DNA from 2 places in the Metapseudomonas boanensis genome. Region 2 is predicted to be linked to the other one. Evidence: riboswitches for the same ligand, from Rfam matches in the RefSeq annotation. Region 2 holds a riboswitch; the other holds the start of a gene.

What was found. A riboswitch is a leader RNA that binds a small molecule or an ion and turns the genes downstream of it on or off. The one in region 2 is predicted to bind cobalamin.
Region 1: linked by a shared signal. The riboswitch ahead of btuB (TonB-dependent vitamin B12 receptor) and the one ahead of cobW (cobalamin biosynthesis protein CobW) in region 2 are both predicted to bind cobalamin.

What each region holds. Positions count from the first base shown of each region.
Region 1 covers NZ_CP113889.1:4,815,355-4,820,244, forward strand. Annotated here, with positions in the region: gene cobO (cob(I)yrinic acid a,c-diamide adenosyltransferase) at 143-754, opposite strand; gene btuB (TonB-dependent vitamin B12 receptor) at 778-2,649, opposite strand; cobalamin riboswitch at 2,715-2,923, opposite strand; gene OXH74_RS22495 (hypothetical protein) at 2,965-3,285, opposite strand; gene OXH74_RS22500 (O-methyltransferase) at 3,325-3,975, opposite strand; gene OXH74_RS22505 (C40 family peptidase) at 3,984-4,508, opposite strand; gene OXH74_RS22510 (C40 family peptidase) at 4,660-4,890, opposite strand, start outside.
Region 2 covers NZ_CP113889.1:2,457,327-2,462,216, forward strand. Annotated here, with positions in the region: gene cobN (cobaltochelatase subunit CobN) at 1-581, opposite strand, end outside; gene cobW (cobalamin biosynthesis protein CobW) at 697-1,749, opposite strand; cobalamin riboswitch at 1,852-2,046, opposite strand; cobalamin riboswitch at 2,106-2,322, shown strand; gene OXH74_RS11320 (CbtB-domain containing protein) at 2,433-2,618, shown strand; gene OXH74_RS11325 (CbtA family protein) at 2,629-3,339, shown strand; gene OXH74_RS11330 (cobalamin biosynthesis protein) at 3,410-3,820, shown strand; gene cobM (precorrin-4 C(11)-methyltransferase) at 3,817-4,590, shown strand; gene OXH74_RS11340 (sugar nucleotide-binding protein) at 4,689-4,890, shown strand, end outside.

The sequences.
Region 1 (4,890 bases), 2.4 Mb from region 2:
CTTGTCTCTCCTCTCCCTTCGGAAGAGGGACGGGGGTGTGGGATCCCGGGTCAGACACGAATACCGTCTCCTGCCGTTCTTGCCACCCTCTCCCCAGCCCTCTCGCCGAAGAGAGAGGAGGCAAGAACAAAAGCAGCGTCCATCAGAACTCCACTCCTTTCTGGGCTTTCACCCCGGACTTGAAGGCGTGCTTCACCAGACTCATCTCGGTGACGGTATCCGCTGCGTCGATCAGTTCCTGCGGGGCGCCGCGACCGGTGGCAACGACGTGCTGGTGCTCCGAGCGGGACTCGATGTCCTTGAGCACCGCATCGAGCTCAAGATAGCCATGCTTGAGGGCGATGTTCAGTTCGTCCAGCACCACCAGGCCGATCTGTGGGTCGTCCAGCAAGGAGCGCGCCACGGCCCAAGCCTGCTGGGCCTTCTCGATGTCGCGCTGGCGGTCCTGGATGTCCCAGGTGTAGCCCTCCCCCATCACGTGGTAGCTCACTTCCTCCGGGAAGCGGCGGAAGAAGGCTTCCTCGCCCGTGGACATGCCGCCCTTGATGAACTGCACCACGCCAACCTTGATGCCGTGGCCCAACGCACGGGCAACCATGCCGAAGGCTGAGCTGCTCTTGCCCTTGCCATTGCCGGTGTGCACCAGCAGCAGGCCATACTCGTCCTGGGCCTGGGCAATCTTCTCGTCGATCAGCGCCTTCTTGCGTTGCATGCGCGAGCGATGGCGGGCATCGCGTTCAGCGGATTCAGTCATGGTTTCGCCTTTTGATTTCGGGATTAGAGCGCCTGGTAGCGCACGCTGAAGAAAACCGCCTGCCCCGGCTCGTTATAGTCCAGGGCTGTTTCGTAGTCCGCATCGAACAGGTTGGTGACGCTGGCCTGCAAGCGCCACTCCTCGGTCAACCAGTACTCGCCGCGCAGGTCCAGGGTGGCGTAGCCAGCCATACGCTCGGTGTTGGCCAGGTCGTCATAACGGCGTCCTTCGGAATGAACCGTCGCGCCGAGCCCTATCTGGCCGAACCGACGATCAACGTCGAGGTTAAAGACTTGCCGCGCACGCCGGGGCAACTCGTTGCCCCGATTGGCATCGTCGCCACGGTTCTCGCCATCCAGGAAGCTGGCATTGGCATTCCAGTCCCAACCCAACCACTGGCTGCCCAACACCAACTCCAGGCCATCAATGCGCGCCTTGCCGATGTTGTTCGGGCCGCCCCACACGCCGATGGTCGAGTCAAAGGCGATAAGATCATCCACATTCGTGCGGAACGCATTGACGGACCAATGGCCCCAGTCATGCACGCCACTGAGGCCCGCCTCGAAGCTCTCCGAGGTTTCCGCGTCGAGGCCCGGGTTGCCGTAGCCAGGGAAATACAGCTCGTTGAAGCTTGGCGCCTTGAAGGCCGTGCCGTAGCTCAGGCTGAAGCGCAGCTCATCGGTGAGTGCATAGCCCCAGGCGGCGCTGCCGGTGTCGTGGTTACCGAATTGCTCGTTGTCGTCACGACGCAGGCTGAGCTGCCAGTCCTGTCGACCGGCGTCGCCGATGTACTGGGCGAACCAGCCCTCATTGATGCGGGCGTCCTTGTCGAAGACCGTCGAACTGCTGACCTTGTCCTGCTGCCAGTCATAGCCCAGGGTCAGCACATGACCCTCAGCGAGAGTCAGGTCGTTGAGCCAGGAAGCGCTGTCGCGCTGGGAGTCGAAACGTGCGTCGAATGCGCCGTCAACCCAACTCGTTGCCTTGTCCTCGCTACGCCCGGCCTGGAGCGTCACTTTCCAGGGCTCTAGAGGGCTGAAGCGCGCTCGGCCACCCGCCAGTTCCTGGCGGTTATCGGCGTTGGCATTGTGCCCGCCAGCAGGGTGCAGGAAGCCGGAAGTGTCGATATCGTCATAGTCGTTATGGCCACGGGCCTGCATCAGGGTGCCGTCCAGCTCCAGGCCGTTGTCGAACTGGTAACCGGCGCGCAGGGAGCCGGAATGGTTGCGGTAGCCGTCGGCATCCGTCTCGTAGTAGGCACTTCCCTGGCGGCGGGAGTTGATGCCGTCGGTGTCCTGACTGCTGACGCCAAGACTGAACCAGCCCTTGCCATCGCCACCCGACAATCCAGCGCCGCCTTGGCGGTTGTCATGGGTGCCGTATCCAGCGGAGAACCAGGGCTTGAGACCCTGCTGGTCGCCTTTGCGGGTAAAGATCTGGATCACACCACCGATGGCTTCGGAGCCGTACAGGCTGGAACGCGGCCCACGAACCACTTCGATGCGCTCGATCAGTTCAACCGGGAGGTCCTGGAAGGCCGTAAGGCCGGCGCTGACGGACCCCACTTTGATTCCATCGATCAGCACCAGCACATGATCGGACTCACTGCCGCGCAAGAAAACCGTGGTGTTCTTGCCGGGGCCACCGTTGTTGCTCACCGAGACGCCGGGGACCTTTTTCAGCAGTTCGGGCACCGAACGGGCCTGAGTGCGCTCGATCTCTTCGCGCTCGATCACGGTGGTCGGAGCCAGGCTGGCGCGCACCGGCTGCTCACTTCGAGTGGCAGTAATCACCTGCTCGTCGAGGGTCAGCGGCTCAGCCGCCAGGAAAGGGGAAATACAGGAACTGCCAAGCAGCGCAAAGGCCGCCGGCCTGAAGGAAGGCTTGCGAATCAAGGTCTGGATCTCCGTCGTGCCACCCGCGCGACATCTATGGGTATTGCATGCGAAGTGCACTCCGCGATGCCCTGCTTGCACCAGGCCGGTCTCCGGGCTTGCGAGTGGGACCATGGCTCCCGGGCCGCGCCTTCCCATGCTGCGCACAGTGGCTGTGGATGCGGACCTTGACTCGCCTACCGTTGCGGGGGCAGCGCCGGATTCTTCGAAGAATGGACCGGCTTCCCTGTTTCACCCTTTAGGAACAAAGGGCACCTGAGGCAAGCTGCGAAGGTTAGAGGGTTGGCTGGCGAGCGTCAAACGTCGAGCACATGCTCAGTGCCTTGGTGTGAAGCCTGCCGGCTTGCTCGCCAGCCACTCGACGAAGGTGCGCAGGCGCGCATCACCGAGCAGGGCTTCACGGCTGTTGTAGGTCAGGGCCAGTTCCTTCTCGCTGAACAGCCGGTGGATCTGATTGTGGCAGGGCCGGCAGACCCAGAGCGTCGCGCTGATGCGCTCGCCCTTGTCGAAGCGCTTTTGCACGTACGGTTTGTCGTGCAGGGCCTTGGGAATCAGGTGGTGACGAGTCAACGCTGCAGCGCGCCCGCAGAGTTCGCAGGCATCCGGTTGTGGTGGCAGGCGTATGGGTTCTGGCATGGTCGTCAGGCACCTCCCCCGTGGCCGGGAGAGGGGAAGTCAGCGTTTGCGGCAGAGGGTCAGCCCATCACCGATGGGAACGAGCGACAGGTCGACGCGCACATCGTCTTTCAACGCACGGTTCAAGGCCTGAATCGCCCGCGTGTCAGCACTGTCCGGTTCAGCCTCCAGCACACGACCACTCCAGAGCACGTTATCGAAGAGGATCAGGCCGCCCGTCCGTACCAGCCGCAGGGCTTGCTCCAGATAGGCCGGGTAGTTGGCCTTGTCGGCGTCGATGAAGACCAGGTCGAAGCTACCCTCCTCCAGGTTCGCCAGCGTTTCCAGGGCCGGCGCCAGGCGCAGGTCGACACGGTCAGCCAGCCCGGCCTCCTGCCAGTAACGGCGAGCAATGGCGTTGTAATCGCCCGGCAGGTCGCAGCAGAGGATGCTCCCTCCTTCGGGCAGCTCAGCCGCCATGCACAGGGCGCTGTAGCCGGTGAAGGTGCCGACTTCGAGCAACCGCCGGGCACCGGTCAGCTTGACCAGCAAGGCCATGAACTGCCCCTGCTCCGGCGCGATCTGCCAACGCGCCATAGGCATACCGGCGGTTTCCTCACGAAGGCGAGCGAGCAACGGTGTTTCCCGCAGCGACACGTCGAGCAGGTAGCCGTAGAGGGCGTCGTCGAGGTTCAGTGTGCGGTTGGTCATGGGAATTCTCAGGGCGTACGGGCGAGGCTCGGATCAAACAATACGCGCTTGGCGTTCAGGTAGCTTCTTTGCCAGTAGCTGTTGGACAGGCTGTCCAGACGCACCGTTCCGCCACTGGACGGCGCATGCACGAAACGGCCTTCACCGACATAGATGCCCGCATGACTGACCTGGCCGCCGCCATTGGTGGCGAAGAACACCAAGTCACCCGTCTGCAGTGCGGAGATGCTGACATTGGGCCCACGCATCACGATCATCTCACGAGTGGAGCGCGGCAGGCTGATGCCAGCAGCATCGCGATAGACAAAACCGATCAGGCCGCTGCAATCGAAGCCGCTGTCCGGCGTATTACCGCCCCAGCGATAAGGCGTGCCGACCAGGCCCAGGGCACGAAACAGCACGTCCTCGGCTACGGGCGAGAACTGCTGGACTGGAGCAGTGATGACGGGTTGCGGCGGAGGCGGTGCCTTGCTCGCGCAGGCAGCGAGCAGCGAGGCCAGGGCAAGAATGACGAAGCGATCCAGTGCGCGCATGGCAAGTCAGTCCTGACTTGAGGAGTACGCGCTAATTTGCTGATCTCACAATGATATTGCAAGCAAAAGCTGCGTCACCGCCAGGAAAAAAGATGCAAGTGCCAGAAACGACGATGCCGCCCCCGGGGGGCGGCATCGGCATGGGACTGGATCAACGGTGCAGAGGATGATGTGCCGGAGTGTTCATCGCCAGGACGCGCTTGGCTTCCATGTAGCTGGCTTTCCAGTAGCGGTCATCGAGGCTGTCGACGCGCACGCCGCCGCTGCGGCTGCTGGAAGAATGAATGAACTGATCATCGCCGATATAAATGCCGGCATGGCTGACGCGGCCGCGGCCACGGTTGTTGAAGAACACAATGTCGCCGGGCTGCAGCTCGTTGCG
Region 2 (4,890 bases):
CCCGCCTGCCAGTGCGTCAGTTCGGCCTGCGGTTGGCGCGGGTGGTAGATCGCCACGCGAGGCAGGGCACGGGGCTCACTCCAGGGATGGTCGCGCCCCAGCCATTGGTTGGCGATGCAGCCGAAGAGTTGCCGGGCATTGTCCAGGCCACCCTGGCGCAGGTACTGCCAGAGGCGATCCGCGTCCTCGACCGACACGTTGCACAGGCTGGCCAGCTCTGGGTCGGGGCGATCATCGCCGGGAACCAGGATGAGCTTTGCGCCACGCTCGGCCAGGGTCACCAGTTGTTCAATGCCGTAGCGCCAGTAACCGACGCCGCCATGCACCGAGATCAGGATCACCTTGGCGTGCTGCAGCACCTCGTCGACGTAGAGATCGACCGAGGCGTGGTTCTGCAGCTGCATCGGGTTGGCCAGGCGCAGGCTTGGATAGTCCGTCGGCAGTTCGCGGGCGGCTTCGGCCAGCAGCGCCAGATGCGAGTCGCCGCTGCAGAGGATCACCAGTTCGGCGGGCGTCTGCGCCAGATGGGCGATACCGTCGTCGGGGACGAAGCCGCCGGGTTGGGTGCGCAGGAGGTGCATGGCGGGACTCCAGATGGTGTAGGAGCGAGCTTGCTCGCGAAGGGTTTGCCGCGATTCGCGAGCAAGCTCGCCCCTACGATCCGATCAGCTCGGTAGGAGGGGTTGAGCGCAGTGATCAGGCGAGTGCGGTTCTCAATTCATTGGCAATCACCGCCTGGTCCAGCTCCTGTCCAATCACCACAAGCCTTGTGCCACGGGCTTCGCCATTCAGCCACTGGCGATCGAAGTGCTTGTCGAAGCGCTTGCCGACGCCCTGGATCAGCAGGCGCATGGGTTTGCCGGGGATGGCGGCGAAGCCCTTGATGCGCAGGATGTCATGGCGCTCCACGAGTTGGTTGAGAGCGTCGAGCAGGGGCCGTTCCTCGACCTCCGGGAGGTCGACGTGAAAGGAGTCGAACTCGTCATGGTCGTGGTCTTCGTGCCCTTCGTGGTCGTGGTGGGTTGGGCGGCTGTCGATGTGCAGTTCGGCCTCTGCATTCAGGCCCAGCAGCACGGAGAGCGGTAGCTTGCCGCTGCTGGCTTCAACGATCTTCACCGCTGGCGGCAGCTCTTCGGCAACTTCGGCGTGTACGGCAGCCAGGACTTCGGCTTCCAGCAGGTCCGCCTTGTTGAGGATCACCAGGTCGGCGCTCGCAAGCTGGTCTTCGAACAGTTCGTGCAGGGGCGACTCGTGGTCGAGGTTCGGGTCCTGCTTGCGCTGTTCATCCACTTGCTCGGGGTGTGCGGCGAAGGTGCCGGCGGCGACGGCGGGGCTGTCGACCACGGTGATCACCGCATCCACGGTGCAGGCGTTGCGGATTTCCGGCCACTGGAAGGCCTGTACCAGTGGCTTGGGCAGCGCCAGGCCCGAGGTTTCGATAAGAATCTGGTCGAGGTCGCCACGGCGTGCGACCAGTTCGCGCATCACCGGGAAGAACTCTTCCTGCACTGTGCAGCACAGGCAGCCGTTAGCCAGTTCGAAGACGCGGCCCATGGCCTCTTCTTCGCTGCAGCCGATGGAGCACTGTTTGAGGATTTCACCATCGATGCCCAGTTCGCCGAACTCGTTGACGATGACTGCAATGCGGCGGCCTTCGGCATTGTCGAGCATGTGGCGGAGCAGGGTGGTCTTTCCGGCACCGAGGAAGCCGGTGACGATGGTGACGGGGAGTTTGGCCAGGGTTTTCATGCGCGGCAGCCCTTTGCTGGGAGTCGATCGGATCGGCGGGCGTGCAGGACGAAGGCGCGGGTCGTCCCGGCCTGGATTCGCCACCGGATCACCCCGCCCGGTTGTCAGAAAGCGTTGCGAGGCAGGTCTCCTGGCTCACAGCCTGGCGCGGTGCGCCGTCTTTCCGCCTTCCCACCCAAGGGCAGTGGCTGTGGATAAGACTTCAGCTGTTCACAGTTGCGGGGGCAGCCGTGGCCTTGACCACGTTCCCTCTTAGCTCCGACGCATGATCGGAGAACCTCGAAAGGGCAGAAGGCTACGCAGCACGCCAACGGTGGTCAATCGCGGCAGTTGACGCCTTGTCGGACTCATGGTGTCCTAGCACGGTTTTTTCAGGTGCCCAGCGTCGTCGCGCGCGGGGTGAAACGGGAAGCCGGTGCGTCCATCTCGGACCAGTCCGGCGCTGCCCCCGCAACGGTAGGCGAACGTAGGGATCGGTAGGCCACTGTGTCGATAAGACATGGGAAGGCGATCCCGCTCTGCAACATGCAGGCGTCGCAAGCCCGGAGACCGGCCTGGAAGCTCAGAGTTTGGCAAACCCGCGGTGGGCGGGCGCAAGCCGGAAGCGTGGACACGCCTGTGTCCGCGGCCCTCGCGCATGCACCCTTCTGCCGATATCAGTCGTCATTGCAGAGGGAACTTCCATGTCCAGCAGCGCCTTGTCTCAATCCGCAGTCGCCTCGTCTTCACTGACCAAGCGCCTGGTCCTGGCCTTCAGCGCCGGGCTAATTGGCCTCTCGCTCGTCTACTTCGCCGGCTTCTCTCATCTCGAGGCCGTACACAACGCTGCTCACGACACCCGCCACAGTGCCGGCTTCCCCTGCCACTGAGGAGGTTTCGATGATCAAGCGTATTGCCCAGACCGCAGGTTTTGCCGGTCTGATCGCCGCCGTGGTGCTGACCCTGTTGCAGAGCCTGTGGGTCACCCCGTTGATTCTCCAGGCGGAAACCTACGAGACGGCCGAGCCCGCCGCCCAAGTGGAACACGTCCACGAACTTGAGGCTTCCGGCGCTGTCGGCGCACATAGCCATGAGCACGATGCCGAAGCCTGGGCGCCGGAAGACGGCTGGCAGCGCACGCTGTCTACCGGAGGTAGCAATCTGGTGGTCGCGGTCGGCTTTGCTCTGATGCTCGCTGGAGTGTTCAGCCTGCGCGGCCCGAGCCGAGCCTGGCAGGGCTTGCTCTGGGGGCTGGGCGGTTTCGCCACCTTCACGCTGGCGCCTTCCATTGGCTTACCGCCCGAACTGCCGGGAACTGCCGCCGCCGATCTGGCTCAGCGCCAGGTCTGGTGGATCGGCACCGCTGCCTCAACTGCCGTCGGGCTGGCGCTGATCGCCTTTGGCCGCCACTGGATCCTGCGTGTCGCAGGTCTGGCGCTGCTGCTGATTCCTCATGTAGTAGGTGCGCCCCAGCCCGAAGTGCACTCCAGCCTGGCGCCGCAAGCCCTGACGCATGAGTTCATCGCAGCCTCGCTGATCACCAACGCGCTGTTCTGGGTTGCCCTTGGTTGGGCGGCAGCCTGGCTCTACCAGCGGCACACTCAAGCGTGAGCTTGCGCAATTCCAACCCCGCAGGCGGTGTAGCCGTCTGCGGGGTTTTGTTTTTTTCGAGGGGGCGGCCATGAGGTTGGTGGCGGGCCTTGGCTGTCGGCGCGGCTGCTCGGCCGAAGAGCTTCGGGGTCTGTTGATGCGGTGCCTTGCTGAAGCCGACCGGCCCCTCAGCACGCTGGTTGCGTTGGCCAGCAGCGAGCACAAGGCCGGTGAACCGGGTTTGCATGACTTGGCCCAGCAACTGGGGTTGCCCCTTCATTGCCTGCCGAGCGCGCGCTTGGCAGCCTACGATGGACAACTCCAGCAAGCTTCGGACCTGGTCCTGCGTACCACCGGCAGCGCTGGCGTCGCCGAAGCTGCAGCGTTGGCCCAGGCATTTGCTTTGTCCGACGGATCAGCCGAACTGCTTATCGAGAAACGCCGCAGCGCCAGCGCGACCTGCGCCCTGGCCTGCATTGATGATGAGGCGCAGCAGCCATGACGGTCTATTTCATCGGCGCCGGTCCCGGTGATCCGGAACTCATCACGGTCAAGGGGCAGCGGCTGATCCGCACCTGCCCGGTGATTCTCTACGCCGGCTCGCTGGTGCCAGAGGCCGTACTGGAAGGACATAACGCCGAGCGGGTGGTGAACACCGCCGAACTGCACTTGGAGGAGATCGTAGCGCTCCTGGCTGAGGCCCATCGCAAGGGGCAGGACGTGGCGCGGGTGCATTCCGGCGACCCTTCGCTATATGGCGCCATCGGCGAGCAGATCCGCCATTTGCGCGAACTGGGGATTTCCTACGAAGTAGTGCCGGGGGTGACAGCCACCGCTGCCTGCGCCGCGCTGCTCGGTTGTGAACTGACCCTGCCGGACATCTCGCAAACCCTGATCCTCACCCGCTACGCCAGCAAGACTCGAATGCCCGAAGGTGAAGCACTGGGCGACCTGGCCCGCCACCGCGCGACCATGGCCATCCACCTTGGCGTCAACCAGTTGGCGAACATCGTCGACGAATTGCTGCCGCATTACGGCCCCGCCTGCCCGATAGCGGTGATTCATCGTGCCAGCTGGCCGGACCAGGATCAGGTAACCGGCACCCTGGCCGATATCCTGCCGAAGGTCGTGGCCAAGGGGTTCCGCCGGACCGCGCTGATTCTGGTCGGACGGGTGCTGGGCGCCGAGGGCTTTGCCGACTCCTCGCTCTATTGCGCCGGCCATGGCCACTTGTTCCGCCCACCGGGAGGAGCTGAGCCGCCACGCGGCTAGTGACGTCTGGCTACTAAACACGCAGAATGCGGATTTTATGCGGCGGGTTCCCACCCCGCGCGATCCTTCTAACCGGCCTTGAGCGACCTGATTTCCCTATGCGAATGCGCTTGATGCTGTTGGGTGGCGGCAATGCACTTGGACAGGCGCTGATTCGCCTCGGCGCCGAAGAAGACATTGGTTTTCTCGCACCGCGTCCGCCCGAACAGGGCTGGGACGCCGCCAGCCTGACCCAGCTGCTCGACGACACACGGCCCGACGCCGTGATCAACCTTGCCTACTACTTCGACTGGTTCCAGG